Regions from separate parts of the Virgibacillus salinus genome, predicted to be linked through region 2. Evidence: riboswitches for the same ligand, from Rfam matches in the RefSeq annotation. Region 2 holds a riboswitch; each other region holds the start of a gene.
What was found. Region 2 has a riboswitch for S-adenosylmethionine ahead of BLS02_RS02480 (PLP-dependent aspartate aminotransferase family protein). Riboswitches for the same ligand answer to the same signal wherever they lie in the genome.

Region 1 (7,882 bases), 840 kb from region 2:
GTTTCAGCCTAACACAGGAAAAATTAGCAACAATGGCAACAAGAACCTATGCGAACGAAAGTGCTGTATATCGTACAGTAGGATTATTTGAACAACGTATGGGTGCTTTGTCGGATGAGGAATTAAAAGATGGCCGTGAAGTTGCTAAGGCAATTGCAGAATATCAAATCGAGTGCTCCATGAATAAATACACTGCAACCGAATGTCTTGATTATGTAACAGATGAAGCTGTTCAACTACACGGTGGGTATGGCTTTATGGAAGAATATGAAGTTGCGCGTGCATACCGTGACTCAAGAATTAACCGTATTTTTGAAGGAACAAATGAAATTAACCGGTTAATCGTTCCTGGAACATTGCTGAAAAAAGCAATGAAAGGTGAATTGCCATTACTTCAACAAGCGCAGAGTCTTCAGGAAGAACTAATGATGATGATGCCTGAAGAAGTTGGCGATAAAACGTTAGAACAGGAAAAATATCTATTGAAAAATGCGAAGAAAATGGTATTGCTTGGTGCTGGGCTGGCAGCTCAGAAATATGGGAAAAAGCTTGAAAATGAACAGGAGATTCTTGTAAATCTTGCCGATATGACAGCTGAAGTATATAACATGGAATCAGCAATTCTTCGTACAGAAAAAGCTATTACTAAGTCTGGAGAAGAAAAGAATAAACAAAAACTTCTTTACACACAAGTATATGTGCAGGAAGCATTTAATCGCATTGAGGCAGATGCAAAAGAAACTCTAATTGCTGTTGAATCAGGCGATACTCTCCGTATGATGCTTTCATCATTACGTAAGCTGACTCGTCACACGCCAACAGATGTGATTGGGAAAAAACGTGAAATTGCTGCTAAGATAATTGAAGAAGAAAAATATCTAGTCTAAAAATAATTAACCACCCTCTACATTTATTGTGAGGGTGGTTTTACATTTGGCAGTTTCTTAAGAGATTGTTGTTCCCGAAGGAGTCACCGTGTATTTCCTCTGCTGGGTATGGTCACAATATCCTGGAAAGATGGATTAAAACAAGATTTTAACGATTCCAGCTGCGTAGTCAGAGAGCCACACTTAGTACTACATAGGTTACTCTAGTTTCTGTCGTAGAAATAATTAACTGTTAGAATAAGTAAAAAGTTATTAAAAGAGCCTTACTTTTTCAACCTAATAAAAAATAATCCAATTTTCATAAGTGCAAATCCTATAATAACGCCGGTTGTGTTTAATATAAGATCATCAACGTCGAAACTTCTTGAAAGGACATTGAGTAAAGAAAGAACAAGTTGTGTTACTTCAATAGTTAAAGATGTTCCAATACCTATTAGAAACATCTTTTTAAAACTAATTTTGCTGTTTACTAATACAAGCAATATTCCCATTGGAACAAATACAACAGTATTTCCTAATAGATTAACAGAAGCAACGGATATCTCGCCTTGGAAGAATAAAAATAAATAATTTTCAATCGTGTTAAATGGTATCAGATTTATGCCAACCCAATCACTTCGAGTAGCATCTGTAGAAGGAAACACTGTCAGATAAAGTAAACTTTCCATATAAATAATCCACAAACTGTAAATGAATTCTTGGTATAGGACAATTTTTCGATCGGTTTTCCTTAAAATTATGAATCTTATAGAAATGAAAATGACAAGGGATAGGAGGATAGAGTATACCGGTAAAGCGTTTATATAATGCATCGATTATTCCCCTTATTAACTAATCTGCCAGTATTATAGCACATTAGCCAATCATATAAATCTTTTGTAGGAAGTCTTTGAAATTTCACAATTTCATCGACCGACCTTCATTATATTTGCTATAATAAAATTAACATCTGAAATTGTTAGGAGGGATGAAGTGGGATTAACGTTTTATTGGTATCCAAATTGCGGAACTTGTAAAAAGGCGAAGAAATGGTTAGACGAGCATGAAATCGACTATACTAGCATACATATTGTGGACGAGCCACCATCAAGTGATCAGCTTCAGAGCCTAATTGCAAAGAGTGGATTACCACCCAAAAAGTTTTTTAATACGAGCGGCAAGAAATATCGTGAATTAAATATTAAGGATAAAATTAAAGATGCGACTACTGAAGAAATGGCTGATATTCTGGCATCTGATGGTATGCTAATTAAGCGACCAATTACAACCGACGGAAAAAAAGTGATTGTTGGATTCAAGGAAGAAACCTTCACTGAAAGTTGGCTTTAATAAAAGTAAAAATGCTAGAAAAAAGTCCATATACCTAGTATAGTAATATTGCAATTAATTAACGGAGGGATTTAGATGAGCTTACCAAAAGACTTATTATATTCAGAAGAACACGAATGGGTAAAAGAAGAAGATGGTAATGTACGTATTGGGATTACAGAATTTGCACAATCCGAATTAGGGGATATTGTATTTGTTGAACTTCCCGAAGTAGGTGAAGAGGTTGAAGTAGATGAGCCATTCGGCAGCGTTGAATCTGTTAAAACGGTTTCCGAGTTGTACGCCCCAATCAGCGGAAAAGTTGTAGAAATCAATGAAGAATTAGAGGATAGCCCTGAATTTGTTAATGAATCACCATATGAAAAAGCATGGATGGTTGTTTTGGAGCCATCTGACGATTCAGAACTAAATAATTTACTATCTGCTGAGCAATATCAGGAAATAATCGAGGAAGATTAATCCTATTAATAAGGCTGACTGCACACTGCGATCGATCTTGTGAAGTCGGTCTTTTTTATTGCTATAATGTAATTCACAACGAAATTGTAGTGTACGTGATTTTAATGTGATTTATGGTGTGAATTAAGCGGAATGTGAATCACACAAACCGGTAAAGTGAATCGTGGTTCCGCTAAATGGGTGAAAAAGCCGTCTTAGAAGGTTGAATCGGTTTCTGGTTCCGTTATTTACCTAATAACTTTGAAAAATATGGCTGAAAAGGGTAAATAGCGGAATGAGGATTACATAACACGACCAAAATAGGCGTTTTTAAGGAAATAACGGAATGAGGATCCGCCAAATCCGTGGACACCAGTCTGTCTAGTGAAAACTATGAGATTATAGCTGAGATTTCACTTGAGATTTACTGTTTTGCACCTCACAAGTGAACCCGTTACTTTTTTTTGGCTGTTTTCAGAAATAGTTGTTTTTCCGATCAATGAGTCTTAACAGGTAAGTTAATGCAACACTTCCTAGTATTTACCTGCACTAGATATGTTCACAATATCCTGGAAAGATGGATGAACGTCTGCACTCGCACGTCCTTTGCGTAGTAGGCTCTTGGTGTTGTGTCGCACTTTATATCTTTTAAAAAATCTATATTCATACTTAATAATTCGGTTTAAGCATAAACTATCTAATATGAATAATTCGTAATGCAATAATATTAATTATTGGATGTGGGTTGAAAAAAGTAGTAAAATATATGATTAATGCATTCAGTTAATTTAATGTAAGGAGTGCATGTAATGATGACAAATGACGTAGAAAAAGTTATCATTGTTGAGGGACTAACTGATAAAAAGCAGGTCAAACGGGTGATAACAGATGATGTTGAAGTAATTTGCACGAATGGGACACTCGGTGTTGAACGATTTGACGAGCTTTTGGAAACGTATGATTTGGATAATAGGGATGTTTTTATTTTAGTTGATGAGGATAGTTCAGGGATAAAACTGCGCAAACAGTTAACGCGTGAGCTTCCGCATGCTGAACACATTTATGTGAGCAGTGAGTTTCGTGAAGTAGCAACAACCCCTGAAAATATTCTTGCAACGGCATTGGTAGGCAAACGAATCGAGGTTAATCCCATATTCTTGATTTAGGGTGGTAGTATTGCAACAGATTAATGAGGAACAATTAGAACAAGATCATTATTTATTATATATTTATACACCATTTTGTGGTACATGCGCGTTGGCAAAATCAATGCTTGATAAGATTGAATCGGTTCATAAACAGGATATTTTTTATGACATGAATGCCTCGCTGCACCCGGAGTTTATGCAGGATAATCAAATTGAAAGTGTACCATGTCTTTTAATTAAGGATGGTAACGAGATCAAGGAAAAAATTTACGCATTTAAATCAATTGCCAATATATATAGCTACTTAATGGACTACGAACCAGCTTTATTTTCAGATAAATAATTTTATTGACACATGATAATATGCGTGCTATTATCTGGATTATCGAATTTTAATTAAATAGTTTATATCTCTTATCTTGAGCGGTGGAGGGGCTGGCCCTATGAAACCGCGGCAACCTCAAATGTTTTTTTATTTGAAAGGTGCCAACTCCTGCAAAGCAGCTGCTTTGACAGATAAGGGAACGTAAAGACTACATATATTACGTCTTTCTGTTCTCTTACAGAAAGGCGTTTTTCTTATTAAGTAGGACATAATAGTGGATGGCAAAGGAGGAATACTTGTGATTTCAATAGAGGGTTTAAATAAAATTTTTAAATCAAATAAAAGCAACATTACAGCAGTGGATGATTTAACCCTTGATATAAATGAAGGTGAGATTTTTGGTGTCATTGGCTACAGTGGTGCGGGTAAAAGTACATTTGTACGATTGCTCAATCGGCTGGAAGAACCTACTGGTGGGAAAATCGTCATTGATCAGCAGGAAATTACTGCATTAAATTCAAAACAACTTCGAGTGGCACGTCAGGAAATAGGCATGATTTTTCAACATTTTAATTTATTGTGGTCACGGACCGTAAAAGATAACATTGCATTTCCATTGGAGATTGCAGGCGTATCAAAAATTGAACGTGAAGAACGTGTTCAAGAATTAATCGAATTAGTTGGACTTGCAGGAAGAGAAAGTGCTTATCCCTCTCAGTTAAGTGGTGGGCAGAAGCAGCGTGTTGGGATAGCGAGGTCACTTGCAAATAATCCAAAAGTATTGCTGTGTGATGAAGCAACTTCAGCACTTGATCCGGAAACGACCAACTCGATATTAGATTTGTTAGTTGATATCAATAAAAAGCTTGGTTTAACAGTTATTCTAATTACTCATGAAATGCATGTGATTCGCAAAATATGTAATCAGGTAGCAGTAATGGAAGAAGGAAGAATCGTTGAACAAGGCGATGTTCTGGATGTTTTTTTACGACCTGAGAAGCCTGTTACAAAGAAATTCGTTGAGCAGGTTATGGGAACCAATGATGAAGATGATGGAGTTGCCCATTTAATTGATACTTATGATAGTGGTAAGCTTATTCGGCTTCATTTCATTGGTGAGACAACAAACCAGGCATTAATTAGTCAAGTTGCTAAGAGATTTGCAATTGATATTAACATTCTGCAAGGTAAGATCACCCAAACGCAGCGTGGTGCGTATGGAACACTATTTGTTCAGGCTGATGGTGAGTTGAGTGAAATCAATAAAGCTATAGACTTTATAACAAATGAGACCTCAGTTGAAGTGGAGGTGGTTCGCGATGCTAACTAATCTTTTCCCAAATTTGAATATGGAAGATTTATGGGTTGCCACGTACGAAACCTTTTACATGACCATCCTTTCATTATTTGGAACATTTATTTTCGGAATACTATTAGGGTTACTACTTTATCTGACGATGAAAGGGGGTATTTGGCAGAATAAACTTCTTAATTTAATCGTGGCATCAATCGTAAACGTATTTAGAGCGATTCCATTTATAATTTTAATATTACTTTTGTTCCCATTTACTGACTTTCTGATTGGAACCATTCGGGGACCAAATGCAGCATTACCAGCTTTAATCATTGGTGCGGCTCCATTTTATGGTCGACTTGTAGAGATTGCATTGAAGGAAGTTGATAAGGGAGTGATTGAAGCAGCGAAATCTATGGGTGCAAAGACTCGCACAATTATTTTTCGTGTATTACTTCCAGAATCAATGCCAGCACTTGTATCAGGACTTACTGTCACTGCAATTGCCTTGATTGGCTATACTGCAATGGCTGGTGTTATAGGGGCTGGTGGTTTAGGAAATTATGCATATTTTTTTGGATTCCAGCGACGTATGTTTGATGTCGTGTTTGTTTGTACCGTATTAATCGTAATCATTGTATTTATTTTTCAATTCATTGGGGATTTTATTACTAACAAATTAGATAAAAGATAAAGGAGAGAGATAAAATGAAAAAGATCTTGGTATTTGTAACTATATTTTTTGTAGTAACGTTAGCAGCTTGTGGCGGTGATGAGTCCAGTTCAGATGATAATGTTATTAAGGTTGGGGCATCCAGTACTCCGCACGCACAAATATTAGAGAAAGCTAAGCCTATTCTTAAGGAAAAAGGAATAACATTAAAGATTGAAGAGTATACTGACTATGTTTTACCAAATGAAGACCTTTCAAGTGGTGAACTTGACGCAAATTATTTCCAACATATTCCTTATTTAAATAAGCAAATTGCAGATATTGGATATGATTTTACACATATTGGTGGAATTCACATTGAGCCAATTGGAATATATTCGAAAACAATTAACAGTGTTGACGAAGTTGCCAAAGGAACTGAAGTACTTATGAGCCGATCTGTCGCTGATCATGGACGAGTACTATCCTTGTTAGAAAAGGAAGGGCTTATTAAGCTTTCTGAAAAAGTAGACAAAGTAGAGGCTACTACGGAAGATATTGTAGAGAACCCAAAAGATTTAAAATTCTCCTATGATTATGATGCAGCATTCTTACCAGAACTATATGAGTCAGAAGAAAACACTTTAGTGGCGATTAATACCAATTATGCAATTGGAGCAGACTTGAATCCATTGGAAGACGCCTTGATTTTAGAAGGTGAAGAATCGCCATATGTAAATGTTGTTGCAGTTAAAACAGGAAATAAAGGTAGTGAATCATTAAACACATTAGTTGATGTACTACACTCTGAGAAAATCCAGAACTTTATTCTAGAAAAGTTTGATGGTGCAGTAGTTCCAGTAGATGGAGAAGCTAAGTAATTTTGTAGCGAATTTTGAGTAATTCATAGTAAACAGCAGTAATTTGCTCTATGTTTAAAGTAAAAGTTGCTATCCATTTTTAACACTTCCATATATTATTCATTACGATTTTAAACGTTTAAATGCACTTTGTGTTGGGTATCGTCCCTATGATAGTCTTAATATTGTAATCAAATCGAAAGGATGATTCACTATTTATAGTGGGATTAAGATGAGTTATACTCCAGAGATGGAAAAGGGAATGCAGCAAACCCATAAGATGTGTTATGCGGAGTATGAAAGAAATTTAGAAAATCGCATTGCTGTTGAAAAAAGACGACAACAAGAGTATGAACAATGTAAACATATGGTAGCTGAAATTGATAGTCACATTCATAATTAATAATATTAATTGTGCTGGTATCCTAGTGTGGGGTACCAGCATTTTTTCTTAAAAAAATAATAATTAGAAATTAAATTAGAAAGTACATTCTCAGTTATTGCATATAATAGAGTGAAGAAATTCACAATTTTTCTCAAAACCAAACATATTTAATCAGCTAGAAATACACGTTTTTATTAGTATGAATGAGTTGATAATAAATTCGAAATGCTTTAAGATTATAATGAGAATAAATTGAGAATGGATGTAATATCCATTTGAAAGAAATAAGCACAAAATAGTAATTGGAGGTATCGACATGGCAGGATCAACACTAGAAATTAAAAATCTTCATGTTTCAATTGAAGGTAACCAAATATTAAAAGGTGTAAACCTTACGATAAAGGGTGGCGAGTTCCATGCAGTAATGGGGCCAAATGGTACTGGTAAATCAACACTTGCATCAGCTATCATGGGTCATCCAAAATTCGAAATCACTGAAGGAAATGTATACTTAGACGGTGAGGACGTATTGGAAATGGAAGTAGATGAGCGCGCACGTGCAGG
Region 2 (7,882 bases):
AATGAAATCATGTCAGGAACAGCAGCTATATTAATAATAAGGATATAAATAGCTATGATAATATATAGAATCGCCATCACCGGAACGATAATTTGTGTTACATTTGCGATGGTTTTTAGTCCGCCAAATATAACGATTGCCGTTAACAGAACCAAAATAACAGCCATTATGTTTCTATTTATATCAAATTCACCATTGAAGGCAAGACTTATTGTGTTGGATTGAACAGAATTAAATACAAGACCATATGTAAATGTAATGGTGATTGCAAACACTATCCCAAGCCAGCGCTTATTAAGCCCTTTTTCCATATAATATGCGGGTCCACCGCGATACTGATCAGCTTCTGGAACTTTATAAACTTGTGCAAGTGTACTTTCTACAAATGCTGTAGCTGAACCCAACAGCGCAATCAGCCACATCCAGAAAATAGCACCTGGGCCTCCAACTGCAACCGCTGACGCAACCCCGGCAAGATTTCCGGTACCAACGCGTGATGCAGCACTTATTGCAAATGCCTGAAACGATGATGTACCTTTTTTTCCTGAAGCATTAATTGTTCGTTTATCAAATAATACGCGGAACATTTCTGGCAAATAACGAAATTGAACAAATTTCGTTTTAATAGTGAACCAAAGTCCCACTCCGATTAAGGCCGCTATTAAAATATATGTCCACATCGTTTCGTTTGCTATTCCAAGTAGTTTCTCGAATAATTCCATGATGTTTGTTCCCCTTTCAAACCATATATTTATAGGGTTATTCCCCATTCTTTAGGTCTGTAATCTTTCATTAGAAAATTGATATTCGTTAAAGGGATTCTTATGAGATCTTATTTTTCCTAGAGCCCCTTATACTCTGGAGAGCATGCCTTAATATAGATGACCTTAGTTGCACTTATGCACTAAGAACGTATTTATAATAACTGAATAAAAATAATAGAAGCCAGTAAAAATGGCTCCTGTTAAATAATTATTATATCTTAAATTCAGATTTAAACTCAATGGGAAAAAATTCCTAAACCCCTTGATTCCAAGGGAAATCTGTACCAAAAGTAGATGCAACCTCTTTTGAATGCTTTCTCCGTTCTTTCCGCCTTTCTGCACGAACAGGTGCAGATTCGTGTAAATTCTCTTGCTGACTTGTTACAGGATAAACGGAAGGTATTGGTGTTGGTCTCCCATCATCATCAACTGCCACAAATGTCATAAAAGCTGTTGTGCAAACTTTTCTATCACCTGTCAGCAGATCTTCTGTAACAGCCTTCACAAACACCTCCATTGATGTATTGTGAGTCCATGTTACAAACGCTTCAACACAGATGGTATCACCCTCTTTCACTGGAGCTAAAAAGTCTACTGAATCGGTTGATGCAGTAACAACCGGTTTTCTGGCATGCCGCCCTGCAGCAATCGCACCCACATCATCTATATGGGCCATTAATTTCCCACCAAATAATGTACCATGTGAATTCGTATCTGGCGGCAAAACGTGTGATGTTTTTACTGCTAATGAATATGAGCATGCTTTACTTTCCATTTAAATCTCTCCTAAATAATATTATCTTAATATATCTTACCCGATATAACCCCATCTACTCCTTACAATATGGGTGAAAGTAATCTGGATACCGATTCTTTAAACCGGACTCCTAATGAGCGTTTGGCGTATAGTTTCCTCGTCATTATCGTTGAGTGTGCAACATCATCGTGAAATTCTTCTACTAACCTTTCCGCTAAACCTTTATCATATAAAAATGCATTGACTTCAAAATTTAATCGAAAACTCCTCACATCAATATTTGCGGTCCCGACAGAGGCTATCTTTCCATCAACAACGATCGTTTTTGCATGAAGAAATCCATGCTGATAAATATAAACATCTGCACCCGCATTAAGTAAATCACCAATGTAAGAGAGTGTTGCCCAGTAGACAAATGGATGATCCGGTTTATTCGGGATCATTATCTTTACATCAACACCTGATAATACGGCAATTCGTAATGCATCCCGAAGGCTCTCATCCGGAATGAAATATGGCGTTTGTATGTAAACATATTCTTTTGCTGTCATAATCATTTTGATATAACCGTTTTTAATTTGTTCCCAATCAGAATCCGGTCCACTTGAGACGATTTGCACCCCGACATCCCCGTCACTTTCTGCTGCAAAGTAACGGTCTTCATACATAATATCGTTACGTGACGCCTGATTCCAATCCAAAATAAAGCGTGTCTGCATGTTGGGCACAGCATCACCGCTAATACGTAAATGTGTATCACGCCAGTAACCAAACTTTTTGTTATGGCCAAGATATTCATCACCAATGTTAAACCCGCCAATATAGCCAATTGTACCATCAATAATAGCTAGTTTCCGGTGATTCCGATAATTGATTTTCAAATTAACTTTGGGTATCTTTGGCGGAAAAAATGATTCAACCTGAACCCCTGCTTTACGCATACGATTGAGAAACTTTTTACTGATTCCTCTTGAACCCATATCATCATACAATGCACGTACTTCAACACCTTCACTCGCCTTTCTAATCAGGACATCGGCAATTTTCATTCCTAATTTATCATGACGAATAATATAGTAAAGCAAATGTATATGATCCTCCGCCTTCTCCAGGTCCTCAAGCAATGCAGCAAATTTCTTTTCACCATCCGTATATATTTCCACACTATTATCTTGTGTGAAAAGGGCATCGTTATTACGTAGATGTAAATAATATAAATCCTTATATTCAATTAACTCTTTATGCTTAAAGTTAAAATTATTTCCTTCTATTGCACGCAACTGCTTCTGTACAGCCCTTTTCACACCCAACTTACTCTTTGTATCCCATGTGAATATCCGCTGGGAACTTAGTCTCCTGCCGAAAATTAAATACAAAATAAACCCGACAATTGGGATGAAAAGCAATACCATTAACCATGCCCATGTTGAGCTTGGATCTTTTCGTTCCAGAAAGATAATCGTTAATGCCAGCGCAATATTAAAGAAAAGTATAAAACCAAAGAAAACAGACAAAAAACTCACGTGTATATCTCTCCTTACCAAGCAGTTACGTTATCCTTTAATATAGCATAGTTTTCGTTAATACGTTAGCCTTGTATTATATATATAAAGGGTGTGGAAAAATGAAAAATCAATACGCACTAGTTGTTGGAGGTACTGGCATGCTGAAAAATGTATGTCATTGGCTGATTGAACAAGATTATCATGTATATGTTATTGGACGGAACCAATCTAAACTTAATAAGCTGAAACAAGAGACTATTCAGCCAGAAAACCTTCATGGAATTGCTGTTGATTATCAAAACAGTACTTGTTTATCAAACGAATTATCCAACTTGTTTGAAACAAATGGTATACCTGACATTGTGGTCAGTTGGATTCATTCGTCAGCTCCGCAAGCCCTTCCTTTAATTAAGGATATGATAAGCAAGCAGGATTTAAGCACTGATTGGCGATTAATCCACATACAGGGTAGTGCCCGTTTTTTGGAAAAAGAAAACACGCCTGTACCAAAAAATTGCTTGTACAGACGTGTCTATTTAGGTTTCATTTTAGAAAACAACGATTCCCGCTGGCTTACTCATAATGAAATTTCAAGCGGTGTCATTCATGCTATCACTACCGATAGTAATGAGACCATCGTTGGGACGTTAGAACCATGGGACATGCGACCACAATAATTAAAGGTTATTCAAAGCTTGTTCCAGATCCTCCCAGATATCTTCCCACGCTTCAAGACCTGCGGATAACCGGATAAGCTGATCTGTTATTCCCATTTCAAGACGAGATTCCTCTGGTACAACGGCATGTGTCATAGTTGACGGATGCTGAATTAATGTCTCCGCATCACCAAGACTGACAGCAATTTTTAGGAACTTCAGGTTATTCAGCATTCGTTGTGCATCCTGTTTTGTTCCGTCTATTTCAAATGAAATTAAACCACCACCGCGTTTCATTTGTTTTTGACGAATTGGAAAATCAGGATGACTTTCATCATTTGGATAAAAAACACGTGCAACTTTAGGATGGTTACGCAACTTCCCAAATATTTTTTCCGCGTTATCACAATGGCGGTCAATCCGAATTGGAAGTGTTTTAAGCCCTCTTAGTAATAACCATGCATCCAGTGGTGACATAATTCCGCCGATATCCTTTAGGGTTGTCATCGCAACCTTATCCAAAAAGTCTTTTTTTCCAACAGCAAGCCCTGCTACTACATCTCCATGGCCGCCAATATATTTTGTTGCACTATGGAGTACAACATCACACCCTAATTCAAGTGGTCGCTGTAAATATGGTGATGAAAATGTATTATCGACAACCACCGGAATCCCCTTTTCATGAGCCACTTCAGCAACCATTTCTAGATCAATTAACTTCATCGTCGGATTAATTGGCGTTTCGACATAAATACATGTCGTTTCAGGCTTAATTAGCGCGCGAATTTCCTCTTTTGTTTCCATTGCTGAAAAATCATGTGAAATATTAAATTTTTCTTCCATCATTGCTAGTAAACCGAAAGTACAGCCATACAATCCTGATGAACACAATACATGGTCATTCGCTTTTGTTAGAGCAATCAAAATAGCAGATACAGCAGCCATCCCTGATCCAAAAGCTAGCCCGCGTTCGCCGCTCTCCAAAGCTGCAATCCGTTCTTCTAATACACTTACTGTGGGATTTCCTAACCTGGAATAGATATAACCCTCTTCCTCACCTGCAAATCGTCGTTCTCCTTGCTCTGCTGTTTCGAACGTGTATGTTGATGTCTGAAACAAAGGTGTTGCAAGACTACCAAGCATGTCTTTGGAATCGTACCCTTCATGAATAACCGATGTTTCAAAGTGTTTATGTTTTTTTGCCATTAGTAAGTCCCCCCAGATAAACAATCTTATAATCTCATATACTACTATCATATTGTATTTACCAACTTTTTGAAAGCGTTTTCTGAAGAAATGTTAAAAGCAGAGTTATTGCTTTTTTCAGAAAGAAAATCTAGAATTAGCTTACTTAGATTAGTAGTATGCATATCGCATGATTCGATAGTGTTCACTTGAATCTGGATATATCCTAGAAACGGGGTCTTCAAAATGAATCAAGAAAATAAGATTGGAATTATATATGCAGCAGGCGCCTATTTATTATGGGGATTTCTTCCCGCGTATTGGAAGCTGATAGACCAGGTTCCACCTGATGAAATATTAGCACATCGTATATTATGGTCATTTATTTTTATGATTATTGTGGTTCTAGTTGTCCAAAAATGGAAGCTTTTCCTAAAGGAATGCAGAATTATTTTAAACGATAGAAAAAAATTGACTGGAATTACATTCGCATCAGTTGCCATTAGCATCAATTGGCTTACCTTTATATGGGCGGTTAACAATGAACATGTAATTCAGGCAAGCCTCGGTTATTACATAAACCCGCTTGTAAGTATTTTATTAGGAATGATTGTGCTAAAAGAAACATTAACACGTGGCCAGATGCTATCATTTCTACTTGCTGCAGTTGGTGTTATTAATTTGACAATCAGTTATGGTGTCTTTCCGTGGGTATCACTATTGTTAGCATTCAGTTTTGCAATTTACGGATTGCTAAAAAAAACTGTAGATGTTAGTGCAATGTTCGGTCTAACTATCGAGACAATGATTGTAACTCCTATTGCTCTTATTTATTTACTATCTATCCCTGGCAGTTCATTGGCATCTGATCCAATGTTCTCCAGTTTTGGGTTATTACTGTTTGGCGCTGGTGTCGTTACAGCGATTCCACTATTATTGTTTGCAAGCGGCGCGAAACGAATCCCATTATCAATGGTAGGATTCCTTCAATATATCGCACCAACTATCATGCTAGTTCTAGGTGTGTTTGTTTATCAGGAGACTTTTTCACTGGCGCATTTTATATCGTTCGCATTAATCTGGATAGCACTATTTATATACATGTCATCTGCACATCGTAGTTCAGGTCGGCTTAGGGAGAAAAATTAGGCTCTTAATGACGCAGTGAAAATATACTCGCTTTCCGCGGGCAAGCAGCAAGCCTCCTCAGCTCGTTCCTTGCTTCCGGAGTCTTGCGTAGCTGTCAATTTTTTATTCGGCAACAAACTTAAATCAGCCAAAATTAAATCAATTTTCAGAATTCACTTGACGTACAATCATTCCTGCGTATATAATGTTCAATAACTTTAGAAAACTTGGCTTATCGCCAAGCCTTAGTTGCAATTATGCAGCAAGAAAGGATTTATACTTTCTTAACTGCCAATAAAGTTACATCTCTTATCGAGAGTGGTGGAGGGAATAGGCCCTGTGAAACCCGGCAACCTTAAAAGCTTAACTAATGCTTAGTAAGGTGCTAAATCCTACAGGTCAAGTATGATCTGGAAGATAAGGGGAGGATCGTTACATATTACGCCCTCTTCTTAGGAAGAGGGCTTTTTATTATCTCCTCTCCCTCCAGAAAACAGTAAAATCTAAAGGAGGAATTTATCATGTCAAATTTTCATTTGCACAATCAGGAAACACAGTTACTTCACGGAGGTCAGGAACCAGATCCAACAACCGGATCACGTGCGGTACCCATCTATCAAACTACTTCCTACGTTTTTCGGGACACCGAACATGCACAAAATCTTTTCGGGCTACAAGAACCAGGTAATATTTATACACGAATCATGAATCCGACAGTTGATGCATTCGAACAGCGAATCGCATTACTGGAAGATGGCGTAGCCGCAGTTGCAACTTCATCCGGGATGTCAGCCATTACATTGGCCATTTTAAATCTTGCAAGCAGTGGTGATGAGATCGTTGCTGACAGTAATCTATACGGTGGGACGTATAACCTGTTTGCTAACACTCTCCCTCGATACGGAATCGACGTTAAATTTGTTGATGGAACAGATCCAGAGACTATTACTACTGCAATTACCGAAAAAACGAAAGCTATTTTCGGAGAGATTATCACAAATCCAAGTCTAAATGTGCTGGACGTTGAAAAAATTGCAGGAATTGCTCATGACAACGGGGTTCCATTAATCATTGACAATACATTTGCGACTCCATACAATACGAAGCCACTGACATGGGGAGCGGATATTGTTGTACATTCAGCTACTAAGTGGATCGGCGGTCATGGTACAACTATCGGCGGCGTTGTCGTTGATGGCGGTAGGTTCAATTGGGGGAACGGTAAATTCCCAGTCTTTACTGAACCCGACGAGAGTTACAACGGACTTCGCTACGTCGATATTGGGCCGGCAGCGTTCGCAACCAAACTGCGCGTGCAGCTGCTGCGCGATATAGGTGCCTGCCTAAGTCCACAGAATGCATTCCTGTTTTTACAAGGACTGGAAACATTGCACTTACGTGTTGAGCGCCATAACAAAAACGCCGAAGAAGTTGCAGCATATTTACAAAAACATCCTGCAGTTGAATGGGTTAATTTTCCTGGGTTACAGGATCATCCATCACACGAGTTAGCCAATAAATATTTACAGAATGGCTATGGATCGATTATAACGTTTGGAATAAAGGGTGGCCGTGACGCAGGCCGGAAATTGATTGATGGTGTTACACTCTGGTCACATGTTGCCAACGTCGGTGATGCGAAGTCGTTAATCATCCACCCAGCGTCAACTACACACCAACAATTAGGTGAAGAAGACCTGGTTAAAAGCGGTGTTACGGAAGAGTTAGTGAGACTTTCTATTGGACTCGAATCAACCAATGATATATTAGTTGATTTAGACCAGGCAATCGCTAATGCAACCGGTGAAGCAAAAACATTTCAAGCAACAGAAGAAGATGCAGTCAAGTGGCTCTTATCTTCACCATTTGACCGTAAAGACGGTGGTA
Region 3 (7,882 bases), on a different contig from region 2:
TTGGAGTTTAAAACCAAGTGTATTTCAATCTTTTTTACTTATTATTACAGCTATGTGTGCAAGTTTTATTTTAAAGTGGAGAAGAAAGGATAATGAAAACAGATAATCTAATAATGCTAAATGTCTCTACTATGCATTACTCATGGGGGTTATTGTTGCTTTAGATGGCACAGTAAGAGTTGTTACCAAATCCGGCGGTGTTAAGCTATATGCCTTTTGTGATATTTATCGGTTTAATAGGTTCAAAGATCCAAAAGTAAAGGAGTTAACATCGTATGTAATGGAAGTAAATGAATAGCGAAAAAAATTTTATAAAAAAGTCTCCCTTTTTATGACTTTTTCTGTTAGTATATGCTAAGTGGAATTTGACGCAATCAAAAATGGGGGGACAGAGTGATGAGAAATACGTTAATTACAATTATTTGGATTACTGGCATTTATTGTTTTTGTCATATTTTATTTGATTTAAATACGAACCAATCATTAATATTGTTAGGTAAGGATATGCAGATTACGATTAGTCTATTAACTAAGGTAATTGAGTTACTATTTTTGGTTAGTCTGTTCATCTATACATTTAAGTACACGGAGAAAAGTCCAGCAAAAAATTGTCAGTAGATTAAAAGAAGCTTGCAGAGAAATCGTATTCTCTGCAAGCTTCTTTATTTAGCAGTTAAGAAAGTATAACTACTTTCTTACTGCATAAGTGCAACTATGGCATTCACCAAAAGGTTTGGCGAATGCCAAGTTTTCTAATTACTTGTTAGAAATGCCCCAAACCTCTTCAGTCAGGTCAACAATATATTTCAGTTTATTCCATTGTTGCTCTTCCGTTAATTTATTGCCATGATGTGTTGAAGCAAAGCCGCACTGTGGGCTTAAAGATAGTTGTTCGAGTGGCACATATTGTGATGCTTCTTTAATACGTGCTTTAATTGTTTCTTTGTCTTCAAGTTCTCCGTTCTTCGATGTTATAAGACCTAATACGACTTGTGCACCGCCGTTTGGAATATGTTCAAGTGGTTTGAAATCCCCTGAGCGATCGTCATCATATTCCAGGAAGAAGCCGTCTACTTTTTCTTTTGCCAATAATGTAGGAGCGATAAGAGCATAGCTTCCTTCAAATGCCCAGGTAGACTGGTAGTTTCCTCGGCATAAGTGTGTTGTTACAATTAAGTCCTCAGGCTTATTCTTTAAAGCGCCATTAACTACTCGTAACGCCAGGTCAATTAAATCTTCTCTTGAATATTTTCCCTCATTAAATGGGATATCTGGAGCGGATAGTCCAGCGATGTATACATCATCTAATTGCAAGTACCGTACACCAGCATCGTAAAATGCTTTGATTGCATCCTGGTAGGTTTTAATAATATCACTTGCATAGTCTTCGATGTTTGGATAGATATCTGTATTGTGAATGCCGGCGTTAAATAGCTGGTTAGGACTAGGAATAGCTTGCTTTACGAGTGCCCGGCCATCAACAATATCGTTTAAATCAGTGAAATCTTTTAGGAATGGATGGTCAGGGTTAAATGAAATCTTTCCAGTATTCCGTACGTCATATTTCTCTGTTTCCAATCCCTCGAATTGATATCCTTGCTCAGGTACATATCCTTCAATTCCGTTTAGATGCTCCAGAAAGTCCAAGTGAAACCATGTACGGCGAAACTCCCCATCTGTAACAACTTCTAAGCCAAGTTCAATTTGCTTATCAACCACACGCTTGATTTCTTTTGTCTCGACCTCGCGTAATTGTTCTGCTGTAAGTTTGCCTTCCTTGTAATCTAGTCTTGCTTTGTGTAAATTATCCGGGCGTAGTAAACTTCCAACGTGCTCTGCTCTGAATGGTGGTGCTTTTGTTAACGATACTGACATATATATTCCTTCTTTCTGTTTTTAGTTTTGTAGAATTGTATTTTTTTAAGCTTTTAACCGGTAGCTCTGATTATGTTCTTGAAGTGTTTTGTCTGTCCCAAACAAGAAATGCTTCTCCATGTCTGGGGAATATTTTGAGTTTACTGTTTTAACTCCAACAGCTTCAGCTACTGAACGCAGCATTGCTGGTGATGCTCCGCAACATAGGCCGATATAATTTATCCCGATGTCGTTTGCCTCTTTTGCCCAGGCTGCCAGTTCGTATCGGTTATGGTAAAGCGGATCAAGCGCAGTCGGAAAAGTTGTTTCTAAAGGCAGATGGCAGCTGCATCCTCCATCCGGTAAATTAAAGAATGTCGGGTTTTCCTCTGAAGTACGGTATGGGATAGGGAGTCCACCCACATAGCCATCTACATTGTTACGTATGTCAGCAAGGTAAGGTTGCATCGTTTCAGGACCACGGAAACAATTCATGCCCACAACCAGTGCGCCACTTTCAGAAAGTATTTTACAGGATTCTTCAACAGTGTAGCCATCCCTCAATACATTCTCTCCCATTAGTCCAAACGTGATGACTGCTGGTAAATCCTGTTTCAGAATTTCTTCCAGGGCTATTTGTGCCTCTTCATGGTAATAGAACGTTTCCCCATTAATGAAATCGACGCCCTCTTCCTTACACCATTTTATCATTTCGGCAAAAATACCTCTGACCTTAGTCTTGGATTCAGGGTCTTCGGGATCGAAAATATTAGTATTTGAGATATTTCCAGCCACCAACGCTTCTTCGCTGGGATGTTCTTTAGCAACCTCTTTTGCTAAGCGAACCGCATTTCGGTTTAATGGTTCTAATAGATCTTCTTTGCCAATAATGCGCATTTTTTCCCTGTGTGCATTATACGTAAAGGCTAATACAACGTCTGAGCCTGCGTACATATAATCCCTATATGCCTGTTTCAGTGCTTCGGGGTTATCAAGTGCAACCTCTGGAACAAATGATCCTGCTTGCAAATACCCTCTACGTTCTAATTCAAATAAATACCCTTCACCAACAATAACAGTTCCATCTTTTAAACGTTCTTCTAAACTGCGCTTCAATCGTTTTCCTCCTCTTAAATAAAATAAAAAAACCCACTTCTGAAAATAGAAGAGGGTTTGAAACCGTTAAGTATCACTCTCCTTATCTTCAAGCTTTAAGCATTTCAGCTTCTGGAATTAGCACAGTATTTAAAATCTGTTGCTGAGGTTTCAATGGGCCAGTCCCTCCACCTCTCTGGATAAGAAAATTATTCAATTTTGTATTATTGAATACAATACAACTCTTGCAAATGAATGTCAAGAATATTTTTAGCATTTGAAACACTTTGATTTACTAAACAAGCTTAAGCCACTGATTTGCCGGATCCTCATTCCGCTATTCACCCTTTTTACCCATTTTTTTCATTGATATTGGGTAAATAACGGAACGAGGATCCGTTTCAAACCTTACAGAGCGGATTTTTACCCATTTAGCGGAACCACGATCCGCTCCATTACTTTGAGATTCACATTCCGATCCTCTCGCCACTCATTTTTGCTATTGTGTCATTAATATTCATCATAACAGCGTTAAACTTTCTTGCTTTAATTAAACTATACTGCTTAATTAGGTGTAATCGTTCGGGCGAACAGCATCGGAAGTGGATTAGATAGCCCGGAATCAGCAGAATTCGCCTGGGAACCAGCGAAGATAAACACCATCAAAATTTAAATCCTTTTTCAGGGTTGTTTGAACGAGGGATATGTTAAAATTACGTTAGAGTATTGTTGTAGAGGAGGCCAATCCATGAATGTCGTATCCATTGACTTTGAGACGGCGAATGAAAAGAGAAACAGTCCATGTGCTATTGGTGTTGTTGTCGCCAATGAAAATGGAATTGTTGATGAATTTTATAGTTTAATAAATCCAATGATGCATTTCAGTTCGTTTAATACGCGTATTCATGGGATACGAGAGGAAGATGTGGCAGATGCGCCGACGTTCTCAGAATTGTGGCCGACACTTAATGATTATTTATCTCATAACATAGTTATTGCACATAACGCCAGTTTTGATATGAGTGTGATTCGAAATACATTGGACTACTTTAACCTTACATATCCTGAAATGGATTATCTTTGTACGGTGAATATTTCTAAAAGAGTTTGGCCCGAGTTAGAGAATCATAAGTTAAATACGGTAGCTGGTTATCACGGTATTTCCTTCGAGCATCACCATGCACTTGAGGATGCTAGGGTTGCTGCCAAAATTTTAATGAAGGCTTTTGAGACATACGAGACGGATGAGATGGATATATTTCTAAAGAGGTGCAGTATTTCGAAAGGGAGAATTTATGAACGGGGATATTTTCCGCCGAAAGTGAAGCGGGCGAAACGGAGTAGAAAGCTTTATTTCTAAAAAATATCAAGGGGAGTTGGATTGCATATGAGGATACTTGTTGTAGGTGCAGCTGGGACAATTGGCAAAGAGATTGTAAGAGAGTTAGGAGAGAATCACTCAATAATTCGCGCTGGACGAAATGGGGCAGATGTTTCTGTTGATATTACTTCCGAGGATAGCATCAGAGAAATGTATAAACAAATTGGTAAAGTAGAAGCTGTAGTCAATGCATCTGGTGGTGCGAATTTTAAAGCTGTTTCTGAATTAACACCGGAACTAAATGAAAAAGGAATTGAAAGTAAACTTAAAGGGCAAATAAATCTTGTCCTGCTAGGTATGGAATATGTAAATGACGGTGGCAGTTTCACGTTAACAACAGGTGTGATGATGGATGATCCGATTCCACTGGGTGCGTCTGCAGCAATGGCAAATGGTGGCGTCAAGGCATTCGTTAAAGCATCATCAATTGAAATGCCTAGAGGTATTCGCATAAATAGTGTAAGTCCTAATATTGTACAGGAGTCATGGGAAAAGCTTGGTAAATTCTTTGCAGGGTTTGATCCTGTTCCTGCAGGTCGTGTGGCTCGTGCTTTTGTTAAAAGTGTTGATGGTATGCAAACTGGTAATAACTATGAAGTCTATTAAGGAGGAATCAATGTGGCAGATCTTAAATATGAGATAATCGAAACAGTAGCTGTGCTATCAGAGTCGCCAAAAGGATGGACGAAAGAGCTTAACCTGGTAAGCTGGAATGGGCGTGATCCCAAATATGACCTTAGAGACTGGGCACCGGACAAAGAGAAAATGGGAAAAGGGGTTACATTGACTGAAGAGGAATTATATAAATTGAAAGCGGCATTATCTGAACTTGATTAACTTCACATAGAAATCGTGTATGGCGCTGGGTCCAAAGCAATTTTTGTGTTTTGGACTCGCTATTTTGTAACAAACGTACAAGTTTTCTGCATAAATGTTAACAATAATGTAAAATAGCGGTAATACATAAAACAGGAATGAATTGGAGGACATGAAATTGAATACAAAACGTTGGATTGCACTTGGTGTAGCGGTTGTTTTATTTGTCGTTTCACTAGGTTTTCAAGCTGTAACGAGTGTAGTAACAGCTGATTTTGAAAAAATGTTTAACTTCCCGGATTCATCGCAGAAATTTCAAGAAGAGGTTGTCGAGGAAGGATCAGGCAATAAGATTGCAGTACTTGAACTGGATGGAGTAATTCAAAATGCATCTACAGCATCCTTGCTTAATACAGGAGGATATAATCATGAGCGATTCCTGGAAATGCTTGAAGCAGCTGGGGAAGACTCAACTGTTAACGGCATTATTTTACGTGTAAATACACCTGGCGGGGGCGTTGTAGAAAGCGATGAAATACATGACAAGATTGTTAAGATAAAAGAAGAGCATGACAAGCCTGTATATGTATCAATGGGGAATACAGCAGCATCAGGGGGATATTATATCTCTGCTCCTGCCGATAAAATCGTTGCGCATTCTGCAACATTGACAGGTTCAATTGGTGTTATTATGGAGAGCTTTAATTTTGCGGAATTTGCGAATGAACATGGTATTAAATTTAATACGATTAAGAGTGGCGAGTTCAAGGATATTATGTCGCAGTCACGTCAAATGACCGATGAAGAACGAGAAATTTTGCAGACGATGATTGATAATTTATACGGAGATTTTGTGGATGTGATCGTGGAAGGCCGTGACATGTCAGAGTCGAAAGTCCGTGAGCTTGGCGATGGCCGTGTGTATACCGGAGAACAAGCTGCAAATAATGGTCTTGTTGATGAGCTTGGGTCTCTCACTGATACGATTGCCATTATGAAAGAAGATAATGGCTGGGATAATGCCAAAGTGATTGAATATAAAAAGGGTCTTGAAATTAACGAATTTTTAGGTGGTACATTACAAGGAATGTTTAAAGGACAAACAGAATTATTCGGTATCAAGGAATTGTTGCGTAAATCCAATGGACCACGTGCTATGTACTTGTATTCTAAATAAGGGGGTGCCGTCATGAGTGAAAATGAAGTGGAATATACTGAGAGTGTTGATTACAGATTTGCTGGGTTCTGGATGCGGTTTTGGGCATATCTAGCTGATTTGCTTATTGTATTTAGTATTAACGGCATCCTGCTTAGTCCATCTAAATTTATCAATGATGGGGCTGGAATTGATATTGGTTTCTGGACAATGGCTGGTATCGTTGGTGTGATTGTGTTGTATTTGTACTTTCTGCTAATGACTAAATATTTTGGTCAGACGTTAGGAAAAATGATATTTGGATTGCGCGTTATTCGAGAAGATGCTCATTCGCTCGAGTGGAAGGATCTTATTTTTAGAGAAGTAGTTGGTCGATTTATTCACCGTGTGTTTTTCTTTACCGGATTGTTATACTTGTTCGTTGCATTTAGTGGGGAAAAACAAGGTTTACATGACATGATTGGTAATACGCGGGTTGTGTTTGATAAATAATAATAGGTCCGGGTGCACTGGTGCCTGGACTTTTTGGCATAAAGCTAAGTTTTTTTAAAAATGGAGGGATTAAATGAATAGTGATGAAGGTTTGTTTCTTTTTCTTGCCGGATTTTTGTTTCTGATTCTCTTTTTACTAGTAGTTGCAATCGTTTTTCATATTCTAATGGCTATTGGATTATTTAAAATAGCTAAAAGGGAAGGCAAAAGTGACCTGGCGTGGATGGCATGGGTACCGATTGTTAATACATTTTTAATCACGCAGCTTGTTGAGGATGATGTGCATGAATCGCTGCGTGGTAAATTTACATTGGTTTATGGCGTAACAATGGCATGTGCATTTTTCCTATCCTGGTTCATTCCATTTGTAGGTCTTGCCTCAAACGTTCTATTAGTTTATGGATTTTACTTTATCATTAAAAGATATTCTAAAAATGAGACGCTTCACCTTGTATTGGTTATTGTCACATTTATGATTACGATGCCAATTCAATTCTTTTTATTTAGAAATAGAGAACGAATTGATAATCAGGATGAGATAATTTTTAAAAGTGAATGATTGATTTTTCCATTTGAATGATGATACGATAGATTTAGAAAAAATATATATGGATCACATGTTACTGATGCGATTAGGCATGGTGGTGTTATGAGAAGGGCATAGGTTCTTCTCTAAACCGCCATGTCTTTTTTAGTTTCAGTAACTTTTGCACATACTTACCTTAAAGGAGGAATGTTGTTATGTTTAAAAATCTTTTTAAAAAGGAAAGCTCAATCACGAAAATATATGCACCAATTAATGGCGAGATTGTTTCGTTAGAAGAAGTTCCGGATCCGGTTTTTAGTCAAAAGATGATGGGAGACGGAATTGCGATTAAGCCAAATAAAGGACAGGTTTATTCTCCGGTTGAAGGTGAAGTTGTTCAAATACCTGATACCAAGCATGCTATTGGGCTGCGCACAGGAGACGGAATCGAAATCCTCATTCACATAGGACTTGAAACAGTCTCGCTGGAAGGAAAGGGCTTTACCATCAATGTCAGTACTGGCGATAAAGTGTCAGTAGGTGAAAAGCTGATGGAATTTGA
Region 4 (7,882 bases), on a different contig from region 2:
CATATTCCCTTATATAAATTTACTGAAAATTACAATTTACATTTAAATTCACACCATAAATCTCATTTTTCTCTTGTGAATTATTTTGTTAATAGACATTAAAAACTCTTTCGAATTTTGATATAGCAATAAAAATACACACGAGATTTCGCTTGTGAAATCCCGTGTGTTATATTGTGTTTTTAATGTTTGCACCTCTGAAATGAACGCGTTAGATCTGAACGTTATATGCAAAATTATATTCCTTATTAAACTGCCATTAGCTAATTCGAACTGTTACTTTGTAGGTTTTGCCCGAATTAAATAAATGATATCTGACCAATAACGTTCGATTTGATCAACCTGAAGACTAGATTTTCCAATTATTTTATCGATATTTCTGTTACAATGACATCCAGATATTTTAGTATGTAGTGGGTCGATCATTTTTTGGGTGAAGGAAAGTAATGGATTAGAGCTCAGACCATGTTCCATTAACAATATAATCCCATCCTTACGGCACCAACTGTTGAATTTACTTAATGTTGCAATTGGGTCAGGATAACTGCAAAGTGAAAGCGTTGATACGATGCTATCAAAAGAGTTGGGTTCTAAAATTAACTCATCAATATCTTCTTGTATAAATTTTGCTTTCACCTGAGAAATTGATGCTGCTCTTTTGGCACTCATAATCATCTCTGAACTAAAATCAATTCCTGTTATCTCAACGTTATTCCGATCATAATAAGAAAAGTTCGCTCCAGCTCCAATTCCAACTTCTAAGACCTTTCCGTATGCGTTTTTTATTATTTTATTTCTCAATCCGGCAAACTTTGGATTAGCGCGTTTATTTTCATATATTTTTACTTGTTTATCATATTTTCTAATCAGTTTTTCTTTCTTCATTTGCTCACTTCCTGAAGGGTTGACTTAGATTTTTCATCTGGGCTTTACCATATATATAAGATAATTTCAATATTATTCATAACTCCTAGAGTAATAATAAACCGCGTACTTAGGGGTACACGGTCAAGTAAATTGTCTTGAAGTATTTTCCTTTACTGGCGAGGTCCAAATAACATCACTGCAACACCAACTAAATCATATAAATAAGGAGTTTTCTTATCAATGCCTCATCCCCATAAAACGGATAGGACAATAAAAACGCCACCGTACGCTGCATAAACTCTACCGAACGATGTGAAGGTTTGAAATGTAGCTATTACGCCATATAAAGCTAGTGCAATCCCACCACCAACACATTGCATAATCACATCCTAAAGCCAAAGGTGTATGCCATTGATACCTAAAGATAACCGCTTAATCCTCCAGTGTACTTCATTATCCATGATTTACCGTTCCAGCAACGGCAATAGCTCTTTCAATGCTCCAATCTCATATGTTGGCTTCACTTCAATACATTCTTTGTCATGACGGTTAACCCAGACGGAATCTATTCCAGCACGCTTAGCTCCAAGTATATCTGTACTTAAATTATCCCCAACCATTAATACCTCATCCTTCTGCACAGCAAGAAGCTCAAGTGCATGTTCAAAAATTGCTGGGTCTGGTTTTCCTTTTCCAAAAGCCCCAGAAACAACAATGTGCTCAAAATAGGTCATGAGTTTTGGTGTGATATCAAGCTTAGTCTGTTGTAATTCGGGGGATCCGTTCGTTAGCATCAGCAGTTGGTACTCCTCTTTTAACTGATCAAGCACCTCAAAACTATCCTCATATACAAAAGCATTTTTCTTTCGCATCGCAGGAAAAGTTTCTGCCAGCTGATAACCGAAATCCGGATCATCAACTCCTAAATCATGCAGTCCTCTCGTCCAGGCTTCTTTACGATATTCTGGAACAATTTCTTTCAATTTGTGAAAAGACTCCCCCTCATCCCGAAAATCACCCCATAGTCCTTCAAACGGATTTATTCCAATCATCTTTGTAAAATCATATGTATCATAGGATGCATACAACTCCCGTGCATTTTCACGAACTTTCTCTTCTAGCTTAACAGGATCAATATCATATTTTTGCTTTGCGAGTTCACAAGTGGCTTTAAAAGCCTCTTTTACACTTTTTTTGTCCCAAAGCAAGGTATCGTCAAGATCAAATAAGAGTGCTTTGATCATTTAATCAGCATCCTTTCCATAAATCCCCGCTCATTCCCGCAAACAAGTTCTTCTGCATATAATTAAATGGATGTATTTTACAAGGAGGGTTTTTTTATGTATTACGTCAATTATCCAGGTTATTATTATGTACCATATTATCCCAATGCCACATATTGGCCAGGTCGCCAGCAATATCCGCCTGTTGACGCCAACCTGTTAAATCAATCAGCAAATGAAACGAAAAAACTAATGGATGACGCGAGCATTGTTCTTAATAAACTTGCAGAATCACAAGAATATGATGCAGAACTAATGAAAGCTGCTCAAGTTTCAGATACCGCAAAGGTTGAGCAATTAATTCTCTCTACAGGCATTACATCAGACGTTGATATTAATTACAATCCTGATGGCTTACGACTGGAATTCAAATCACAAGTTGCTGACATGGATTGCTGTAAGCTGCGAATTGCATTACGCTGGCGTTAAATTCGATAAACAACTCTCGTACTGCAAATGATATCATGCAATCCTTTCTTTTCTTCATTCCATCCTGCCATCAGAAAGCCAATACCAAGTGGAAGTGCTGAGAGAAAATACGCAAAAAATCTTCCAATTGATTTCAGCATGCTAATTTGGGTCATCTCTACATTAAGCACTTGGATCCTGCATGCTAATTTCCCTGGTGATCCTTTATACTTGCTTGCAGTGAAAACAATTATAAAAACAACGACATAAATTAGATTTGATATGTCTTCGGATGGCGATGAATACCAAGTATTTGCTTCGTTACCTGGTGAACTGAAAAAACGTTCGTCATTAATTAAAATAGCTATAATTGCTCCTATTATATATATCAAAATTCCATCAATTATGTTTGCCAGGAATCTGATCCAGAACCCAGCTGGTTTATATTTTTCCATAAAAATCTACTCCTTTTATCCATAAATAGTCATCACCTAGTACATACCCACTGTTCAGATAAAGTGTATGTAAACTACGCTGCTAAAGTATATTATTCACTATTGATTACTTTAACATAAAAAACCCTTTAATTATTAAATCTAAATAGAATTTGCCCCAACGTTTAAATAGTAACCAAGCCTAAATTCCTGCCCTAAAAATTAAAGAAATGAAATATAAGAGGGAGAACCCCTCAGAGTATCTCCCATCCATATTTATTATTAACTTATCAATCTACAGACCTTTAATATCATTCACAAGTTCAGGCAATCCATTATAAAATAAATGTCCCCTGCTTTCAATTGCTCGTGGAGTTGCAGTTAAAAGTTTTTTTGTATAATCCTTAAAATGATCAAATGAAACTACTTCATCATCGCGACTGTGATAGAAAAACACTTGTGGTATAGGGGGAAGCATTGCAACAAAATTTTCGGAGAGCGTAAATTCTTCACTCTCCCAAAAACCATTTTTACCCCAGTATGGTGCTGCGACACTGTGTAAACTGGATATCTTAACTTGGCAATCTTCTTCAGATAGATATTTTAATAATACCGATCCACCCAAAGAATGCCCAATCAAAATAACTTCACCTTCTAATGCCGCAAACTCTTTGTTAAGCTGCTCCTTCCATGCTGTATATTCCGGGTTTTCCGGGTTAGGCATTTCAGGAATTATCAAATTATATTCAGCATTTAGTTTATCTTGCAAATACACTATAAAATCAGAGCTTCCTTCGTGTTCACCTTGTGGTCCAGCACTATGAATGAATAGTATTTGTTTTTTCACGTTGCTCCTCCTTATAATTAAAATTTTTATTAAAGAACATCCTTGTGAAATGCAAGAACAACATATCCTGTAAATATTGGATTATGAGATTGCTAATTCTTTAATACTCGATTTAGAAAATTATTCATTAAGAGAGGGATCGACACTAGGATCGGAGGATCATCAAGTTGTGGTTCACGAAGTGTCACATGTTGATGCGGAACAATTGTGTTTCTCTTAATAATTATCGGGGCCTTCAACCTGGCGCGTAATGTTGAGTACGGGAGCAGTATATCCCTTGCCTGCATTTCCCAGGATACAGATGTAGCCATCAAGTAATACTTGCCAGGTTTGACACCTGTAAAACAAAAAGTACCCAATGAAGAAAGTAGCGTCCCATATAAAGGAAGGCCTTCTGGAATCGGTTTTGCAAATAAGCCGATAAGAATAACCCCTTCAAAAGAAGCATCCGCATGAACGGTCCCCTCGACCTTTGCATGTGTATTTGAAGTTAATAGTAAACTATCAGTCCAATCATTTAGCCCCTTTAACCTGCGTAATCGATAGTCTGCATGAACCGCTGAATTCCGAAATTCAGCCGGTGTTACGCCTATACGTTCAGTAAATCTAGTTGTAAAGGTTCCTAAGCTTTGTTGTCCAATCTCCATTCCTATATCACGAACACTTAAATTCGTATGTAACAATAAGTCTTTTGCTTTTTGCAAACGGAGGGAAGAAACATAATAATGTGGCGGAAGGCCAGTTTTTTGCTTAAATATACGGGAAAAATGATACGGGCTATAAGCTACATACTTAGCTAGATGAGAAAGGGGCAGGGGCTCTTGGATATTTTCACGAATGTACTCAATCACTGCATCAATTTCTACAGCATATTGGTCAGTCATTGTTTCTACACCTCCATGGTAAAGTATTCAATATTCTCTATAAAAATTCCTTCTCTATTTTCGAAAATAATTCCCATGATATTTTTCTAACAGAAAAACGGAAATGGCTGAATAAACCAAATAAATTGCAATTATCTATTGCATTATCCAATCATTTGTATTAAAGTAAGAAAAATCAAGTATTTAACAATTACATATATTTCTTATCAAGAGAGACGGAGGGATTGGCCCTGTGATGTCTCAGCAACCCGCCATAACTGGTCCGGTGCTAAATCCAAAAGGTAACAAGTTACCTGAAGATGAGAAGATTGTTTGCGCTATTAGGGACCTTCTTCTTATCTAGAGGGTCTCTAATTTTTTTCATGAAAAGGATGATTAATATGTCAGATAAAAGTATCCAAACCAACTTAGCACAACTAGGCAATAATAGTGATAAAACGACAGGTGCAGTCAATCCGCCTATCTATTTATCAACAGCATTCCAGCATGAAGGGATTGGCAAATCTACTGGATACGACTACACACGTACAAAAAATCCAACGCGAGCTATCTTGGAAGAAGGAATTGCAAAGCTGGAAATCGGTGATAGCGGCTATGCCTGCAGTTCCGGAATGGCAGCCATCCAGTTAGTTCTTTCCATTTTCCGTTCAGGTGATGAAATCATTGTTCCAGAAGACATTTATGGTGGTACATACCGTTTACTTCAGCATTACGATGATGTCTATGATATAAAGACAACCTATTCGGAGTTTAAAGATGTTGCCGTGACTGAGAAATTAATCACACCAAAAACGAGAGCATTATTCATTGAAACCCCAACAAACCCGTTAATGCAGGAAATAGATATTAAGGAATATGCAGCACTTGCTGATAGACATGACCTGTTACTCATAGTTGACAACACATTCCTGACTCCTTATTTCCAGCAGCCGCTTGAACTTGGCGCTGATATCGTAGTTCATAGTGCAACTAAATTTATTGGCGGACACAATGATGTTCTCGCAGGCTTAGTCGTTGCGAAAGGAGAGGCAATCTGCGACAAATTGGCTACTATCCATAATGCTTCAGGTGCTGTTTTGTCCCCTTTTGATTCATGGCTGATTATTAGAGGCCTCAAGACACTTGCACTAAGGATGAAGCAGCACGATGAAAACACACGGAAAATAGCGGAATACTTAGCAAATGAACAAGGAGTTACTGACGTACTGTATCCGGGGAAAGGTGGAATGCTTTCGTTCCGCCTTCAGAAGGCAGATTGGGTTGAGCCCTTTTTAGAACGCCTTAAATTGATTACTTTTGCAGAAAGCCTTGGCGGGGTTGAAAGTTTTATTACGTATCCTGCAACACAGACCCACGCAGAGATACCGGAAGAAGAACGAGCACTCCGAGGAATCGATAACCGGTTATTACGGTTTTCTATTGGCATTGAACAAGCTGAAGATCTAATTACAGATTTGAAGAACGTATTTTCATCATTGAAAAAGGGGGAAGACAAGGAATGAGTAATAACAAGGATCAATTGGAAACAGAACTAATTCATGCTCCATCAAATTTGGACGTTGAACAGAGAACAGGTGCCGTAAATGTGCCGATTTATCTGTCATCAACCTATCACCAGGAATCCTTTGATGCGTTTGGGCCATTTGATTATAGCCGTTCGGGAAATCCGACAAGGCAAGCGCTGGAAGAAAAGATAGCCCAATTAGAGGAAGGTGCCCGTGGCTTAGCATTTGCTTCTGGAATGTCTGCCATCTCGTCATCCTTTATGCTGCTTTCAGCTGGTGACCATGTTCTAGTATCAACGGATGTGTACGGAGGTACTTACCGATTTGTAACTGAAGTACTTACTAAATTTAAAATTGATCACACCTTTGTAGATATGACAGACCTAACTGAGGTTAACGATGCAATTAAACCCAATACAAAAGTCATCTATATCGAAACACCGTCAAACCCATGTCTAAACATTACTGACATTAATGGAATTGTTAAAATTGCCAAAGCGAATGACTGCCTAACTTTTCTCGACAATACTTTCATGAGCCCACTTTACCAGAAGCCAATTAACCTTGGTGTGGATATTGTGCTCCATAGTGCGACTAAGTTTTTGTCTGGCCATAGTGACATTATTGCAGGTCTGGCTGTTACAAACACAGAAGAGCTTGGGGAAAGGTTGGCCTTTATTCAAAATTCCTTCGGCTCCATACTTGGCGCACAGGATTCCTATCAGTTAATTCAAGGCATCAAAACGTTAGGTTCCCGTCTTAAGCAATCATCTGAATCAGCACTGAAAATAGCTGCCTATTTAACTAATCATCCATTAATTAAGAACGTATTTTATCCTGGATTACCTAACCATCCAGGACATGACCTCCATAACAGCCAATCAAAAGGTTCAGGGGCAGTCCTTTCGTTCGAAATAAAAGATTCAGTTAAAGCGAAAACATTTGTTGAACAAATTCGCCTGCCAGTATTCGCTGTAAGTCTTGGAGCAGTAGAAACTATTCTTTCGTATCCAGCTACTATGTCTCATGCTGCAATGCCAAAGCAAGAAAGAGATAAACGAGGGATTACCGATGGATTATTCCGATTTTCAGTCGGACTCGAACATGTGGATGATTTAATTTCAGATCTGGATTATGCATTACAGGCTGCGTCGCAACAAGTAAAGGACCCACATGTTGTTGGATAAAAATTAACAGTAGGCGTGATTCTTTATTACAGGAATTGCGCCTATCTTAATAAAACTCCTCCCCACTAACCTTTGAAACAGCTTTACAAAACTTTGTCCACTTCTTTGGATAATGGTTACTGCCAATTTTAATTTCACAATGTGTATCATATTCTATATCTAACCGCCAATATGAACCGTCCATAACACCATCATGGTTGTACTCCTCCGCCCAGTTAACAAAATCACATTTATATAATTCAGCTAGAAGCCATTCAATACTTTCCTCACTCATAGTGGCTATCTGATCAGATTCGTTAAATTCTCCAAACACAAGCGCACTACGAACACGCCTACCCTTCAGGTCAATCCTCACCCTCTGAACAGAACCATAATCCATATATCCACCACTTTGTATATCAATAAACCGAATCCGCTCATAAATTTTTCGTCCTCTGTACTTCTTCCATTCATGATCGCAATCCTTG

Region 1: linked by a shared signal. The riboswitch ahead of BLS02_RS06295 (methionine ABC transporter ATP-binding protein) and the one ahead of BLS02_RS02480 (PLP-dependent aspartate aminotransferase family protein) in region 2 are both predicted to bind S-adenosylmethionine.
Region 3: linked by a shared signal. The riboswitch ahead of BLS02_RS13230 (homocysteine S-methyltransferase family protein) and the one ahead of BLS02_RS02480 (PLP-dependent aspartate aminotransferase family protein) in region 2 are both predicted to bind S-adenosylmethionine.
Region 4: linked by a shared signal. The riboswitch ahead of BLS02_RS12995 (methionine biosynthesis PLP-dependent protein) and the one ahead of BLS02_RS02480 (PLP-dependent aspartate aminotransferase family protein) in region 2 are both predicted to bind S-adenosylmethionine.

The regions. Positions count from the first base shown of each region.
Region 1 covers NZ_FNKD01000001.1:1,332,528-1,340,409, forward strand. Annotated here, with positions in the region: gene BLS02_RS06265 (acyl-CoA dehydrogenase family protein) at 1-887, shown strand, start outside; gene BLS02_RS06270 (VanZ family protein) at 1,151-1,555, opposite strand; gene BLS02_RS06275 (arsenate reductase family protein) at 1,860-2,216, shown strand; gene gcvH (glycine cleavage system protein GcvH) at 2,292-2,675, shown strand; gene BLS02_RS06285 (toprim domain-containing protein) at 3,467-3,820, shown strand; gene BLS02_RS06290 (thioredoxin family protein) at 3,831-4,145, shown strand; SAM riboswitch class I at 4,214-4,325, shown strand; gene BLS02_RS06295 (methionine ABC transporter ATP-binding protein) at 4,426-5,457, shown strand; gene BLS02_RS06300 (methionine ABC transporter permease) at 5,447-6,115, shown strand; gene BLS02_RS06305 (MetQ/NlpA family ABC transporter substrate-binding protein) at 6,130-6,954, shown strand; gene BLS02_RS18925 (YuzK family famiily protein) at 7,166-7,336, shown strand; gene sufC (Fe-S cluster assembly ATPase SufC) at 7,635-7,882, shown strand, end outside.
Region 2 covers NZ_FNKD01000001.1:489,779-497,660, reverse strand. Annotated here, with positions in the region: gene BLS02_RS02510 (alanine/glycine:cation symporter family protein) at 1-722, opposite strand, end outside; gene BLS02_RS02505 (acyl-CoA thioesterase) at 1,018-1,539, opposite strand; gene cls (cardiolipin synthase) at 1,602-3,044, opposite strand; gene BLS02_RS02495 (short-chain dehydrogenase) at 3,146-3,703, shown strand; gene megL (methionine gamma-lyase) at 3,704-4,888, opposite strand; gene rarD (EamA family transporter RarD) at 5,114-6,016, shown strand; SAM riboswitch class I at 6,302-6,419, shown strand; gene BLS02_RS02480 (PLP-dependent aspartate aminotransferase family protein) at 6,517-7,882, shown strand, end outside.
Region 3 covers NZ_FNKD01000003.1:236,829-244,710, forward strand. Annotated here, with positions in the region: gene BLS02_RS13220 (hypothetical protein) at 397-618, shown strand; gene BLS02_RS13225 (5-methyltetrahydropteroyltriglutamate--homocysteine S-methyltransferase) at 757-1,875, opposite strand; gene BLS02_RS13230 (homocysteine S-methyltransferase family protein) at 1,921-2,970, opposite strand; SAM riboswitch class I at 3,050-3,156, opposite strand; gene BLS02_RS13235 (3'-5' exonuclease) at 3,698-4,309, shown strand; gene BLS02_RS13240 (short chain dehydrogenase) at 4,337-4,936, shown strand; gene BLS02_RS13245 (YdbC family protein) at 4,949-5,167, shown strand; gene sppA (signal peptide peptidase SppA) at 5,325-6,323, shown strand; gene BLS02_RS13255 (RDD family protein) at 6,336-6,794, shown strand; gene BLS02_RS13260 (hypothetical protein) at 6,868-7,353, shown strand; gene BLS02_RS13265 (PTS sugar transporter subunit IIA) at 7,536-7,882, shown strand, end outside.
Region 4 covers NZ_FNKD01000003.1:194,982-202,863, reverse strand. Annotated here, with positions in the region: gene BLS02_RS13030 (class I SAM-dependent methyltransferase) at 277-885, opposite strand; partial or broken gene BLS02_RS19210 (YnfA family protein) at 1,038-1,238, opposite strand; gene BLS02_RS13020 (HAD family hydrolase) at 1,332-2,111, opposite strand; gene BLS02_RS13015 (YuzC family spore coat inner layer protein) at 2,208-2,579, shown strand; gene BLS02_RS13010 (RDD family protein) at 2,576-3,013, opposite strand; gene BLS02_RS13005 (alpha/beta fold hydrolase) at 3,288-3,839, opposite strand; gene BLS02_RS13000 (helix-turn-helix domain-containing protein) at 3,932-4,723, opposite strand; SAM riboswitch class I at 4,924-5,029, shown strand; gene BLS02_RS12995 (methionine biosynthesis PLP-dependent protein) at 5,104-6,225, shown strand; gene BLS02_RS12990 (aminotransferase class I/II-fold pyridoxal phosphate-dependent enzyme) at 6,222-7,415, shown strand; gene BLS02_RS12985 (hypothetical protein) at 7,462-7,882, opposite strand, start outside.